Regions from separate parts of the Microbispora sp. ATCC PTA-5024 genome, predicted to be linked through region 4. Evidence: riboswitches for the same ligand, from Rfam matches in the RefSeq annotation. Region 4 holds a riboswitch; each other region holds the start of a gene.
The links. A riboswitch is a leader RNA that binds a small molecule or an ion and turns the genes downstream of it on or off. The one in region 4 is predicted to bind cyclic di-AMP.
Positions count from the first base shown of each region.

Region 1 (2,986 bases), on a different contig from region 4:
GTGGGCTCGTTGACGAACTCCTCGACGAAGCCCGTGAGGTTCTTGTACACGCCGTCCACGTCGTCGACGAGGAACTCGATGATCACGGAGCGGTTGTCGGCCGGCCGGGCGGCGCCGGGCGCGAACAGCGCGACGGTGCGGGTGCTGCCGATCGCGAGGGTCGCCGAGGCGGTCCTGAGCTCCGCGAAGTCCTCGCTGGACCAAGTGGCGCGCAGTCCCGTGGCTCGTTCGTAGAAGCCGGCGAGGCGCGCGACGTCGGCCGTGATGACGCGGATCGAGATGAACTCCATGGTGATCTCCCTGGCTTGCGGGGTCGTTCCCTCCGCAGGCTAGGAGCAATACTGGACAGAAACGGCCCAGTATGTGCAGCGAGATGACGAGACATGGCTCGACCTACTCAGCGTGTGCTCACGCTGTTGGAACTCCTCCAGTCGGGCGGCATCCGGACGATCGCCGAACTCTCCGACCGGCTCGGCGTCGACGGGCGCACGGTGCGGCGCTACGTCGACCACCTGATCGACCTCGACGTGCCCGTCGAGTCGGTGCGCGGTCGTCATGGCGGCTACCGGCTCGCTCCCGGATACCGCCTGCCTCCACTCATGCTGAGCGACGATGAGGCGCTGGCCGTGCTGCTCGGCCTGGTCGCCGGTCGCCGGGCGGGCTTGATGACGGCGGCCGGCGCGGCGAGTGAGACGGCGGCGGCCAAGATCCGGCGGGTACTGCCCCAGCGGCTCGCCCGCAGGCTCGACGTCGTGCTCGAATCCCTCGCCTTCACGGCTCCGCCCGGCGACGTCGCCGTCCCGGAGACCGCGGTCCTGCTCACGATCGCGGACGCGGTGCGCCACCGTCGGCCGATCTCGATCAGGTACGTCGCCGCCGACGGCCGGCGCAGCGAACGCACGCTGCACGCGTACGGGCTCGTCGCCCATTCGGGCCGGTGGTACGTCACGGGGGCGGATCCCGGCATCGGCGAGGACCGGATCTTCCGGCTGGATCGCATCGCGGACGCGAGGACACTGCCCGGCTCGTTCGAGACGCCCGCCGGACTCGACCCGGCGCAGCGCGTCCTGTCAGGGCTCGCCACGGCTCCGTACCGGCATGAGGTGGTTCTGCGGATCCAGGGGACGGTCGACCAGATCCGCACCCGGCTCCCCGCCGGTGTCGCGACTGTGGAGGAACGCCCGCCCGCGGACGGCGCGGGTCACGAGACCGACGGCTGGCTCCGCGTCGAGGTGCGGGCAGAGCGTCTCGACTGGCTGCCCTCGGTGCTCGCGTCGCTCGACCGGCCGTTCGTCATCGAGCGACCGGACGAACTGCGCGGCCTCGTCATGGCGCTCGCCGAACGGCTCGCGGCCTCCGCTCGCAGGGAGGCGCCCCGCGCGTGACCTCGTCCCCCGGGGACCGGACGTCGTGCCCCTCGGCGGAGACGCCCTGACCGGGGCAGGCGTCAGGACGTCTCCGCCGGGGGATGTCACCCAGGGTCAGACCCCGGGGCGTACGGCGGTGGTGAAGTTGCTCCTCCAGTAGCCCTTGAGGGGGTCGATGCTGACCACCGCACCGCTGTGCGGGGCGTTGATCACCTTCTTGTGGCCGATGTACATGCCCACGTGGCCGCCGCCGCTGGTGAAGATGAGGTCGCCGGGCTTGAGATGCGCCAGGGACACCTTCTTCTTGACGGCGCTGAGCATCTCCCAGGTCGTACGCGGGAGCTTGACGCCGGCCTTGCGCCAGGCGAACTGGACCAGCCCCGAGCAGTCGAACGCCCGGGGGCCTGTGGCGCCCCATACATAGGGGTCGCCGAGTTGCTTTCTGGCCACCTCGATGGCGCGTTCGGCCTTCTGCTGCTGAAGAGCTGACTTGCTGAGCGTCGTGTTCGCGGACGCCTCAGCCGCGGGCGCCTCACCGGCGTACGGGGCGACCCCGGTGAGGATCGGGGCGGCGGGCTCGGGCGGGATGGGCGACAGGACCGGGGGCGGGGCTGTCACCGTCGCCGTGGCGGCGGCCGCGGGCAGTGCGCTCAACGCCCCTGCGGAGGCGGTGAGCGCGGCGCCACCCAGCGTGACGATGGCGATGCGGAGCAGGGTGGTGGGGTTGGTAGACAGGGATCTCTCCTCGAGTCTTCCGCTTGCGCCTACCGGGTTAGCTGACGGATTCGGGCAGGGAAGACGCCCTACGGCGCATGGCGCGCCGATTCACCCCAGACCTTCGGGCGAAGGTCGACTGGTTCCCCGGTTCCGTGCCTCCTTGCTGCACGGATTCGGCGATCACCGGCGCCCAGGGGGGCGGAGAGGACGTGGCGGCGGTGACGGTGGATGTTCGGTTTCCAACCCGGCAGGGCCGGGTTCCGCGATGGCCGCGCCACGGGGACGCCGCCGTCGTAGGGCAAGGAAACTACCAAGTAGCGCCATATTGCCGCAAAGGGGTGCAAACCGGTAAGGAGACCGTAAAAAGGATCAAAAGGAAGAATTCGCAGGTCAGGGCACGTGATGTGGTGACAAAAGTGATGCTCGTCACATCGACATCCCCAGCTGTGGCAGAGGCGACCGCTCGGGCCTTCAAGGGGGGGACGGCGAGCGGCGGTCTCGGGCGACACGCCGGACGCGTCCAGATCTGCCGATTCGACAAGTAGCATTGCCGACATGGCAAACGACGACGCCGTGGTCCTGGCCTCCGTGGGCCCGCGGCTGCGTGCGCTGCGCAAGAAGCGCGGCAGCACCCTGAGCCAGCTCGCGGAGTCCACCGGCATCTCGGTCAGCACGCTGTCGCGTCTCGAGTCCGGTGAGCGCAAACCCACACTGGAGCTGCTGCTGCCGCTCGCGCGGGCCTACCAGGTGCCGCTCGACGAGCTCGTCGGCGCGCCGCCGGTCGGTGACCCGCGGGTGCGGATGAAGCCGATCCACCGCGACAACTCGACGATCATGCCGCTGACCCAGCATCCCGGCGGGCTGCAGGCGTTCAAGATGATCATCGCGGTCGACCGCTGCGA
Region 1 covers NZ_KI866523.1:1,400,536-1,403,521, forward strand. Annotated here, with positions in the region: gene MPTA5024_RS19005 (VOC family protein) at 1-290, opposite strand, end outside; gene MPTA5024_RS19010 (helix-turn-helix transcriptional regulator) at 384-1,385, shown strand; gene MPTA5024_RS19015 (C40 family peptidase) at 1,482-2,021, opposite strand; cyclic di-AMP (ydaO/yuaA leader) riboswitch at 2,114-2,273, opposite strand; gene MPTA5024_RS19020 (helix-turn-helix domain-containing protein) at 2,640-2,986, shown strand, end outside.
Region 1: it holds a riboswitch for cyclic di-AMP, as region 4 does, so the genes downstream of both, MPTA5024_RS19015 (C40 family peptidase) here and MPTA5024_RS09545 (C40 family peptidase) in region 4, are expected to answer to the same signal.

Region 2 (2,986 bases), 1.6 Mb from region 4:
ACCAGGTCAGCTCGTCCAGCACAGTGGTCACGGCGGTGTTGCAGGCCGCGGTAGGCAGCGGCCAGCTGCCGTCGGCCGCGAACAGCTCCCAGTAGCACGGCAGGCTGACGACGGCCTGGACGGGCACCGCGTGCAGCTCGCCGAACACCTCCCGCAGCTGCGCGGCCGCGTGCAGGCCGCCCGACTCCCTGCCGTACGCGACGAAGGCGACGGGCTTGGCCTGCCATTCCTCGTAGTACCAGTCGATGGCGGTCTTCAGCGGAGCCGGGAAGCTCCGGTTGTACTCGGGCGTCACCACCACGAAGGCGTCGGCCGCCGTGAGGCGCGGGCCCAGCGCCCGTACGCGGTCGGGCACGGCCTCGTCGTGGTCGGTGAGGGTGTCGGGCAGCCGCGCCTCGGCCAGGTCGATCACGTCGAGCTCGAGCTCGCGGCGCCGCCGCGCCCGTGCGGCGAACCAGGCGGCGGCCGTCGGGCCGAACCGGCCGTTGCGGGTGCTGCCGATGATGACCGCCACCCGCAACGGCGTGCCGTCCCGTGTCTCCGGCATCTGCGGCCTCCCTCGGGCTGTCCGTCCAGTACGACGATCGTGCCCGAGGGGGTTTACGGTCTGTTTACGCCGGTCTGCCGGGAGGCCGCGCTCCCGGCGTCAACCGGCGACCGCATGACGGCCTTACTGACGGCCTCGGTGAGGGCCTCAGTGACGGCCGAGCGCGCGCAGCTGGTCGGGCGTCAGCGAGGAGACGTTCTGGTCGATGGGCGTGTCCGTGTACTGGTGGATGACCCAGGTCTTCCAGTCAGCCGGGGGCGTGACCGAGCCCTTCGGGATGCCGTAGTAGGCCACCCACAGCGGGTACTGGCCGAGCCCATGGCCGTAGCGGTCGGCGAAGTTCCACCCGCTGTAGAACATCGGGGTGACGCCCGTCTTCTCCTTCACGTGGGCCAGCCACGTCTTCGCCCAGGCGTTCACGTGCTGGACCGACTCCCCGTCGGTCGTCTCGAGGTCCAGCACCAGCAGGTCGCCGGGGCGGGCCGGCTGCCGGTTCACCACCGACAGGAAGTAGTCGGCCTCCTCGACGGGGTCGTTCGAGGGGTGGCCGTAGTGGTAGACACCGCGCACGATGCCCTTCTTGGCCAGCTCGGCCCAGTGGCGGGCGAAGGCGGGGTCGACGAAGTCGAGGCCCTCGGTGGCCTTGATGATGCCGAACTGGGCCGGGCTGGCCTTCCAGTCGTGGTCGGCCTCGTATCCTGAGACGTCCTGCCCGTAGGTGGTGGCGGCCCGGGCCGACCCGGCCTTCCAGTCGTGGTCGGCGCCGTTGCCCGCCGGGTTCGCGGCGTCGCGGGTGGCGGCGTGCGCCGGTCCCGCCATGAGAGCGGGGACGGCGGCGGCCGTGCCGGCCGCCAGGGCCGCGGACAGGGCCAGGGTCGCGCCGGCGAGGGCGGGACGGGACGAGCCCAGCCGCTGTTTCAGCGAGTGGGCGGCCCAGCTGAGCCGATGGGTGGGCATGTGGGGTTGACTCCTTCTTCCATGCCGCCTACCGGGTTAGCTGACGGGTTCGGGCAGGAAGTGCCCTACGGGGCGCGGTCGCGCTCCGATTCACCCCGGAAGAGGTGGGTCCCCGGCTCCGCGAGACGCGGATTCGGCGGCCGCGCGCTCCGACGGGACGGGGTCCCACGGAAGCGCGCGGTCCGGGCAACGTGCCGGCAAGGGATACGACGGAGAGGACATCGTTCCGCATACCGGCGTTGACTAAAGGTACACACAATCCCAGAAAGGTGTAAATAGGACAAACTACTCAGTAAGGAACGATCTGGACGGTGCCCGAATGATCCTCATTCCCCGGGGGTTCAGCGGGCGAGCAGGGTCCGCAGGGCCCCGGCGACCTCGTCCGGGGCCTCCTCCGCCATGAAGTGGCCCCAGGCGACCGTGCTGTGCTCCAGGTCGGGCGCCCACGCGCGCCACAGGGCGGCGGCGTCGTAGCCGAGGGCGGAGCCCCAGTCCTGCTGCAGCACGGCGACGGGCATCCGCAGCCGGGTGCCGGCGTCCCGGTCGGCCCGGTCGTGCTCGACGTCCACGCCGGCGGACGCGCGGTAGTCGGCCACGATCGAGGGCACCGCCGCGCGGCAGGCGTCGAGGTAGGCGGCGCGGACGTCGGCCGGGACCGCTCGTGGGTCGGCGCTCCACTGATCGAGGAAGTGGCCGAAGAACGCGTCCGCGGTGGCGCCGATCATCCGCTCCGGCAGGCCCGGCGGCTGGGCCATGAGGTAGAGGTGGAAACCGACTGCCGCGGTGACGCCGTGCATCACGTCCCACATGTCGAGGGTCGGCAGGATGTCGAGGCAGGCCAGGTGGGTGACCGCCCGCGGGTGGTCGAGCGCGGCCCGGAAGGCGACGAGCGCCCCCCGGTCGTGCCCGGCCAGCGCGAACCGCTCGTGCCCCAGGGCGCCGGCCAGGGCCACGACGTCGGCGGCCATCGTGCGCTTGGCGTAGGTCGAGGGGCCGGTCTCCGCCGGTTTGTCGCTGGCGCCGTAGCCGCGCAGGTCGGGGCAGATCACGGTGTGGTCGGCGGCGAGCAGGGCGGCCACGTGCCGCCACATCAGGTGCGTCTGGGGGAAGCCGTGGAGCAGCACGATCGGGCTGCCCGAGCCGCCGACCGCGGCGTTCAGGGACACGCCGTCGGCGACCGGCACGCGCACGTAGTCGAATCCGGAGATGGCCAGCGTCATGGTCATTTTCCTTTCCGCAGGTGAACGGGCGCGTTCCAGCCTCCCGGGGGCGGATGAGCATCCGATGAGCGCGCTACCGTGACCGGGAGCGGGCGCGGAGAGGACGGTCGGGAGTGAGGGTCACGTTCGGGGTGCTGGGCCCGGTCACGGCCTGGGACGGCGGTGACGCCGTCGCCCTGAAGGGGCCGCGGCACCGCGCCGTGCTGGCCCGGCTGATCGTCGCCCGCGGCCGCGTCGTCCCGGTGACCCACCTGGTGGACGA
Region 2 covers NZ_KI866522.1:551,647-554,632, reverse strand. Annotated here, with positions in the region: gene MPTA5024_RS02505 (NADPH-dependent FMN reductase) at 1-547, opposite strand, end outside; gene MPTA5024_RS02500 (glycoside hydrolase family 25 protein) at 695-1,504, opposite strand; cyclic di-AMP (ydaO/yuaA leader) riboswitch at 1,516-1,653, opposite strand; gene MPTA5024_RS02495 (alpha/beta fold hydrolase) at 1,846-2,724, opposite strand; gene MPTA5024_RS02490 (AfsR/SARP family transcriptional regulator) at 2,838-2,986, shown strand, end outside.
Region 2: it holds a riboswitch for cyclic di-AMP, as region 4 does, so the genes downstream of both, MPTA5024_RS02500 (glycoside hydrolase family 25 protein) here and MPTA5024_RS09545 (C40 family peptidase) in region 4, are expected to answer to the same signal.

Region 3 (2,986 bases), 1.7 Mb from region 4:
TCGGCCTGGCGATCGCGGCGGTGGGGCTGCTCGTGCACACCCAGGTCGCCGGGGTGGGACTGCTGGTGATCGGGCTGGTGCTCGCCTCCTTCGGCGTCGCCCTGCCCATGTCGCTGACGATGAGCCTGCTCCTCCGCTCGGCTCCGCCGGAGAGGGCCGGGTCGGCCGCGTCGCTGTCGGAGACGGGCGGCGAGTTCGGGGTGGCGGTCGGCGTCGCCGCGATGGGCAGCCTCGGCGCCCTCGTCTACCGCAGCCACCTCGCGCTGCCGGCGGGCCTGCCGGCCCAGACGGCCGAGGCGGTGAAGGGCGGCGTCGCCGCCGCGGTCGCCTCAGCCCGCGAGCTGCCCGCCGCGCTCGGCGCCGACGTGCTCGACGCGGCCCGGGCCGCGTTCACCAGCGGCCTCCACGTGGTCGCCGCCGTCGGCGCCGTGATCTTCATGGGCACCGCCGTCCTCGCCGCGGTCGTGCTCAGGGGCAGGACCGGGGACGGCGGGACGGCCCCCGCCGCGCAGGCCCCTATCCAGGACCCGGCCCTGGAGCCGGCCGGGGTCGGCTGAACCCGGGCGGATGCGAAGGAAGCGCGCACCGAGAGTGGTGCGCGCTTCCCCTGTGTGCGGTCCCGGTCAGGAAGCGGGGTAGTACGGGTAGCCGTACCCCGCGACGGAGTCCGTCGGCCTGGTGCGGACCTCGACGGCGCCGTTGCCCGTGTTGCCCTCGACGGTCTTGATCGTTCCGTCGCCGTTGTCCTTGATGACGAAGCCAACGTGGTCGATGTCGTCGATCGACTTGCTGCCGTTCCAGGCGAAGAACACCACGGCCCCGGGCTTGGGAACGTTCCCCCAGCGGCCGTGCTGGGAGAACCAGCGGGCGTGCTCGACCGTGTAGGAGTCCCAGCCCATGACGGGCGTGATGCCCAGCTTCTGGCCCACCCAGGAGACGAACATGTCGCACCACGGGGCGTTGAGGTAGGCCGACAGCTTGCCGCCGTCCCGGGCCAGCGTCTGCCGGGCGCGGGGAGTGGACATGTACCACTGCTGGAACTTGGTTCCGCCGCCGTAGGCGTTCTCGCTGATGCCCACCTGGCTGGACGCGAGCTTGATGACGTCGGCCGGGCCCACCTTGGGAAGCGTGGCCGCCGCCTGGGCGAGGGGGTCGACGGCGGTGCCGCCGTTGCCCGCGGGCTCCACGGCGTGCGCGGCGTCGGCGTGCGCGGCGTCGGCGTGCGCCGTCAGCGACGCGGTACACACACCGGCACTGGCGACGACACCCGTGACGAGTGCGGCACGGAGACAGGTCTTAAGGGCGTGCATGCTGGGGTCTACTCCCTTGCTTCCTTGCCGCCTACCGGGTTAGCTGACGGGTTCGGGCTGGAAGTGGCCCTACGGCACAGGTGCCGATTCACCCCAGGAGAGGTGGGTCCCCGGCTCCGCGCGGACGCGGATTCGACGGCCGGGCGGCATCCCGGAGCCGGGAGGCCGCGTCGGTTTTGAGGTGGGCACCCTTGACCGAGAATTGGACAGGTATGCCCTGAGCTGCCTAAAAGGTAATAGCTACACCGAAACCGGTCAAGTAAGGACAAGTCAGGTTTTACGTGCGATAGGGTCCGCAAACTCTCCCGCAAACCCACCCCTTGGACGGGCCGGCGGCATGCGTCCGGCGGATGGCGGCAGAGGGAATACCCGCGCGGCCCGCATAGCGATCATGGACTTCCGCCATGGCATCCCGCGCCTCCGATGCCCGGCCGGTGTCCCGCCGGTCGGCGCCATGGCCGGTACGGCCGGGGTTTCCGCCGGCGGCCGGGCACAGCCGCCGGTGCGCGTCGCCCTCAGCCGTCCCACCTTCCGGGATGACGTGTGCCCGCACTGTGAGACGGCCTCTCGGCCGGTGATCCCGGCGCCGGTCGCCGGCCCCTCACCGGATCCGGTCGCCACCACCCCTCGGCGCCGCCCTGCGGGGGCCGAATTCTTTACGTACGGGTAACGGCGACGGCACGGGTCCCAGCAGGTCATCCGGCTGACTGTCCCTGCCGACCCCAGGAAGACAGGGGCCTACCCACGTCCTCGCGTACGGGCCGAGGCTCTCATCCGTAACCCGGCATCCGACGCGAAAGGCATCACGATGACCATCACCCTCGTCACCGGCGGCACCAGGGGCCTGGGGCGCGAGACCGCCCGCCGTCTCACCGCCCTCGGCCACACCGTCTACCTCGGCGCTCGCGACGCGGAGCGCGGCCGGACCGCGGCCGCCGACCTCGGCGCCCGGTGGCTGCGGCTCGACGTGACCGACGACGACTCCGTCGCCGCCGCGGCGGCCGAGCTCGGCGAGCGGGAGGGCCGGCTCGACGTGCTGGTCAACAACGCGGGCGTCTTCGAGGGCATGGCGACGCCCGAGGAGGCCGGGGTGGCCGAGGCGCGGCCCGTGTTCGACGTGAACGTCCTCGGCGTGATCCGGACGACCCACGCGTTCCTGCCGCTGCTGCGCGCCTCGGCCGCACCGGTGATCGTGAACGTCAGCAGCGGGCTGGGCGGGTTCGGGATCGTCACCGACGCCCAGCGCCGCGAGTCCGCGTGGTCCCTGCCCGTCTACGCGGCGTCGAAGGCCGCGGTCAACATGCTCACCGTGCAGTACGCCAAGGGGCTGCCCGGAGTCCGCGTGAACGCCGTCGAACCGGGCTTCACCGCGACCGGCCTGCACGGGATGAGCGGACCCGGCGTCCAGTCCGTCGAGGAGGGCGCCGACGCGATCGTGCGCCTGGCGACGATCGGCCCGGACGGGCCGACCGGCACCTTCTCCGACAGGGCCGGCGACCTGCCCTGGTGACTCCCGTACGGCGCCGCCCCTGTCACCGCCAGCCGTCGGCGTCGACCCCGCCAGGCACCGGCACGGCCGGGTCGTACGGCTCGCGGGTGAAGACGAACGTGTTGATGTCGAGGTGGACGCCTCCGGGGGAGCGGACGACCTGAAGGGTCTCACCGGCGTAGTAGCC
Region 3 covers NZ_KI866522.1:408,484-411,469, reverse strand. Annotated here, with positions in the region: gene MPTA5024_RS01880 (MFS transporter) at 1-557, shown strand, start outside; gene MPTA5024_RS01875 (CHAP domain-containing protein) at 624-1,310, opposite strand; cyclic di-AMP (ydaO/yuaA leader) riboswitch at 1,325-1,458, opposite strand; gene MPTA5024_RS01870 (SDR family NAD(P)-dependent oxidoreductase) at 2,119-2,820, shown strand; gene MPTA5024_RS01865 (serine hydrolase domain-containing protein) at 2,843-2,986, opposite strand, start outside.
Region 3: it holds a riboswitch for cyclic di-AMP, as region 4 does, so the genes downstream of both, MPTA5024_RS01875 (CHAP domain-containing protein) here and MPTA5024_RS09545 (C40 family peptidase) in region 4, are expected to answer to the same signal.

Region 4 (2,986 bases):
CCGCACGTACGCCCGCCACCGCAGGGTCAGCTCGGGGACCGTGAGGCCGAGCGTGTCGCGCAGGGCCGGGTCGAGCCCCTCCCGGAGGGCGGCCCGGTAGAGGGCGACCAGGGCCGGCTCGCCGAAGCGCTCGGCGACGTACCGGCAGGCAAGCCACGCCCCCTCGTACGCCTCGGGCGGCCGGACCGCGAAGTCGTCCGGTCCGGGCAGCGCGGCGGGCGCCCGTCCGGAGGCGCGGACGGCGGCGGCCAGCTCGGCGGCGACCGCCGCGACCGGCAGTCCGCTGTCCTTGTAGCCCACGTAGTCGGCGAACCCCTCGACCAGCCAGGCCGGCACGCCGGCGTGGACGGCCGCCCCGGTGGCCACATGGGTGAGCTCGTGGGTGAGGACGATCTGACGGCCGGCCCGCGACAGCCGGGCGAAGCCGGACGGCTCCACGATCACACGGTCCGCCCCGGCGAGCGCCGCCAGCCCCTCGACCCGGGCAGGCGCGGCCAGCGCGGCCGCCTCCGCGTCGGTGGCCGGGACCAGGACCACCGCGTCGACCGGCCGCCCCCACACCCGGGCGACCGCGCGGCTCCCCCGGTCGGCCAGCACGGCGAGGCCGGCGACGAGGGCCGCCGGGCGGCCGACGACGACCGCGTGCTCGCCGCGGGCGACCGAGGCGCCGGTCCACATGGCGGGGTGTTCCCGGGCGATCGAACGGGCCAGCGGAAGCAGCCGGTCCGCGGGCGCGGCCGCGGCCGTGAGCCCGGCCAGCGCGACGGCGGCAGTCCCGGCGAGCAGCGCCCGGACCCCGCCCCGCCGCGCACCCGCCCGTACGGGCGGTCGCGGGCGGTGGTCGGGCGGGCGCATGGCGAGCATCGTAGTGAGCCGGCCCGGCGACCCCCGGCCCGGCGACGCCCCGATATGCCATGGCCCCGGCGTGGCGAGCCGGCCCGGCGACGCCCGGACATGCCGCGGCCCCGCCCACCGGAAGGTGGACGGGGCCGGGGCATGGACGCCTGAGGTCAGGCGCCCGGACGGACGGCGCCCGCGAAGGTGCGCCTGCGGTAGGAATCGAGCTTGTCGATCCTGACCCGCGCTCCGGTGTGCGGCGCGTGGATCATCTTGCCGTGCCCGACGTACATGCCCACGTGCCCGCCGCCGCTGCTGAAGATGAGGTCGCCGGGCTTGAAGTGCCCCCAGGAGACCTTCTTCCTCACGGCGCCGCGGATGGACCACGTCGTGCGCGGCAGCCGTACGCCCGCCTTGCGCCAGGCGTACTGGACGAGGCCGGAGCAGTCGAACGCGCGCGGGCCGGTGGCTCCCCACCGGTACGGCGCGCCGATGTGGCTCTCGGCCGCACTCACCGCTCGCCGAGCCTTGGTCCGCTGGAGGGCGGCCCTGCTCAGCTTCACCTTCCTCTTCGAGACGGCCTTCGCGGCCGAGGCCGTCTTCGTCGAGGCCGTTCTGGAGACGGCCGTGGCGGACGTCTCCGTGGCCACCTTGGTGACCGTCACTGTCACCGAGTCCGCCGCCGCCGGCTGGGTGCCGACGGCCCCCATGGACGCCGTCAAGGCGACGCCTCCAAGGGTGATGCGGGCAAGACGGGACAGACTAGCGGGGGTGGTAGACAGGATCTCTCCTCGGTTCTTCCGCTTGCGCCTACCGGGTTAGCTGACGGATTCGGGCGGGGAAGTCGCCCTACGGCGCTGGAACGCGCCGATTCACCCCGTGACCCTCCACACCGGAAGGTCGAGTGGTTCCCCGGCTCCGTGCCTCCTGACTGCACGGACTCGGCAGGTCACCGCGCCCAGGGGCCCCTGCACGGGGTTGTAGGCGTTGGCGGCGGTGACGGATCGATTCGGCGGAGATCAGCTGGACGGCCGATGCCCGCCGTGGCGGCGTTTCGTGCTCGCCGCGGCCCAGAAGCTACCGAGGGGTTCCGGCGTTCGGCAAAGCCCGGACGCCGAATGAAGATCGAAATAACAGAACGGCAAAGAGAAAACCGCAGGATACCCACGTCACATTTACATAAATGTGACTCTGCTCACATTTGCCGAATCAGACCCTGAAAACGGTCACAGGAGTCACTGCCGTACCACTGATATGTGATCTTCCGGCCCGCCTACGGGCGGACGGCACCGATCGGGTGGTACTCGGCGAGTGTGACAATCTTCACAACGTCGCCGGTCTGCGGGGCGTGGACGACCTTCCCGTCCCCCGCGTACATGCCCACGTGGCCGAAGCCCGCGTGGAAGAGGAGATCGCCCGGCTGGAGGTCGTCGAGCGGCACCCGCCGGCTCGCGCCCCACGCCCACTGCTCGTAGCTGGTCCTGGGCAGGCTCACCCCGGCGGCGGCCCAGGACGCCTGGACGAGGCCGGAGCAGTCCCAGGAGCCCGGGCCGGTGCCCCCGTAGCGGTAGGGCTTGCCGACCTGCTTGTAGGCGAACTGCAGGGCCGCGAGCGCGTCGCCGGAGGCGGGCCCCCGGTAGGAGACGCCGGCGCTGTTCGGGTCGCCCACGTTGTACGCGCCCAGCGAGCGCAGCAGCTTGGTCTGCTCGCTGACGAGCCGCTCGACCTTGTCCTTCTGGTCGCGCAGGTCGGTCTTCACCTGGGCGGCCTGGTCGTACAGCGTCTTCTTCCTGTCGCGCTGCTGCTTGAGGCCCTTGATCGCGTCCTCGTACTCCTCGAGCCGCTTGGCCCTCTCCTGGGAGATCTGGTCGAGGGCGGCCAGGCTGCTGAGCATCGACTCCGGGTCGGGGCTGTACAGCACGTTGCCCCACGAGCCCATGTCGCCGACCTGGTAGGTGTTGACCGCCAGGGAGACCAGGCCGCTGCGCAGGGCCTCGACCCGGCTGTTCTGCTTCTTGTAGTCGTCGTTCAGCGCGGCGTACTGCTTCCTGGCCTTCTTCCACTTCTCGTCGGCCGCGTTGTACCGGTCCACGAGCTGGTCGGCCTGGTCGTTCAGCTTCTTCAGCTTCGCCTTCGCCTGCGCGACGGT
Region 4 covers NZ_KI866522.1:2,153,323-2,156,308, forward strand. Annotated here, with positions in the region: gene MPTA5024_RS09540 (hypothetical protein) at 1-855, opposite strand, end outside; gene MPTA5024_RS09545 (C40 family peptidase) at 1,011-1,559, opposite strand; cyclic di-AMP (ydaO/yuaA leader) riboswitch at 1,630-1,794, opposite strand; gene MPTA5024_RS09550 (C40 family peptidase) at 2,111-2,986, opposite strand, start outside.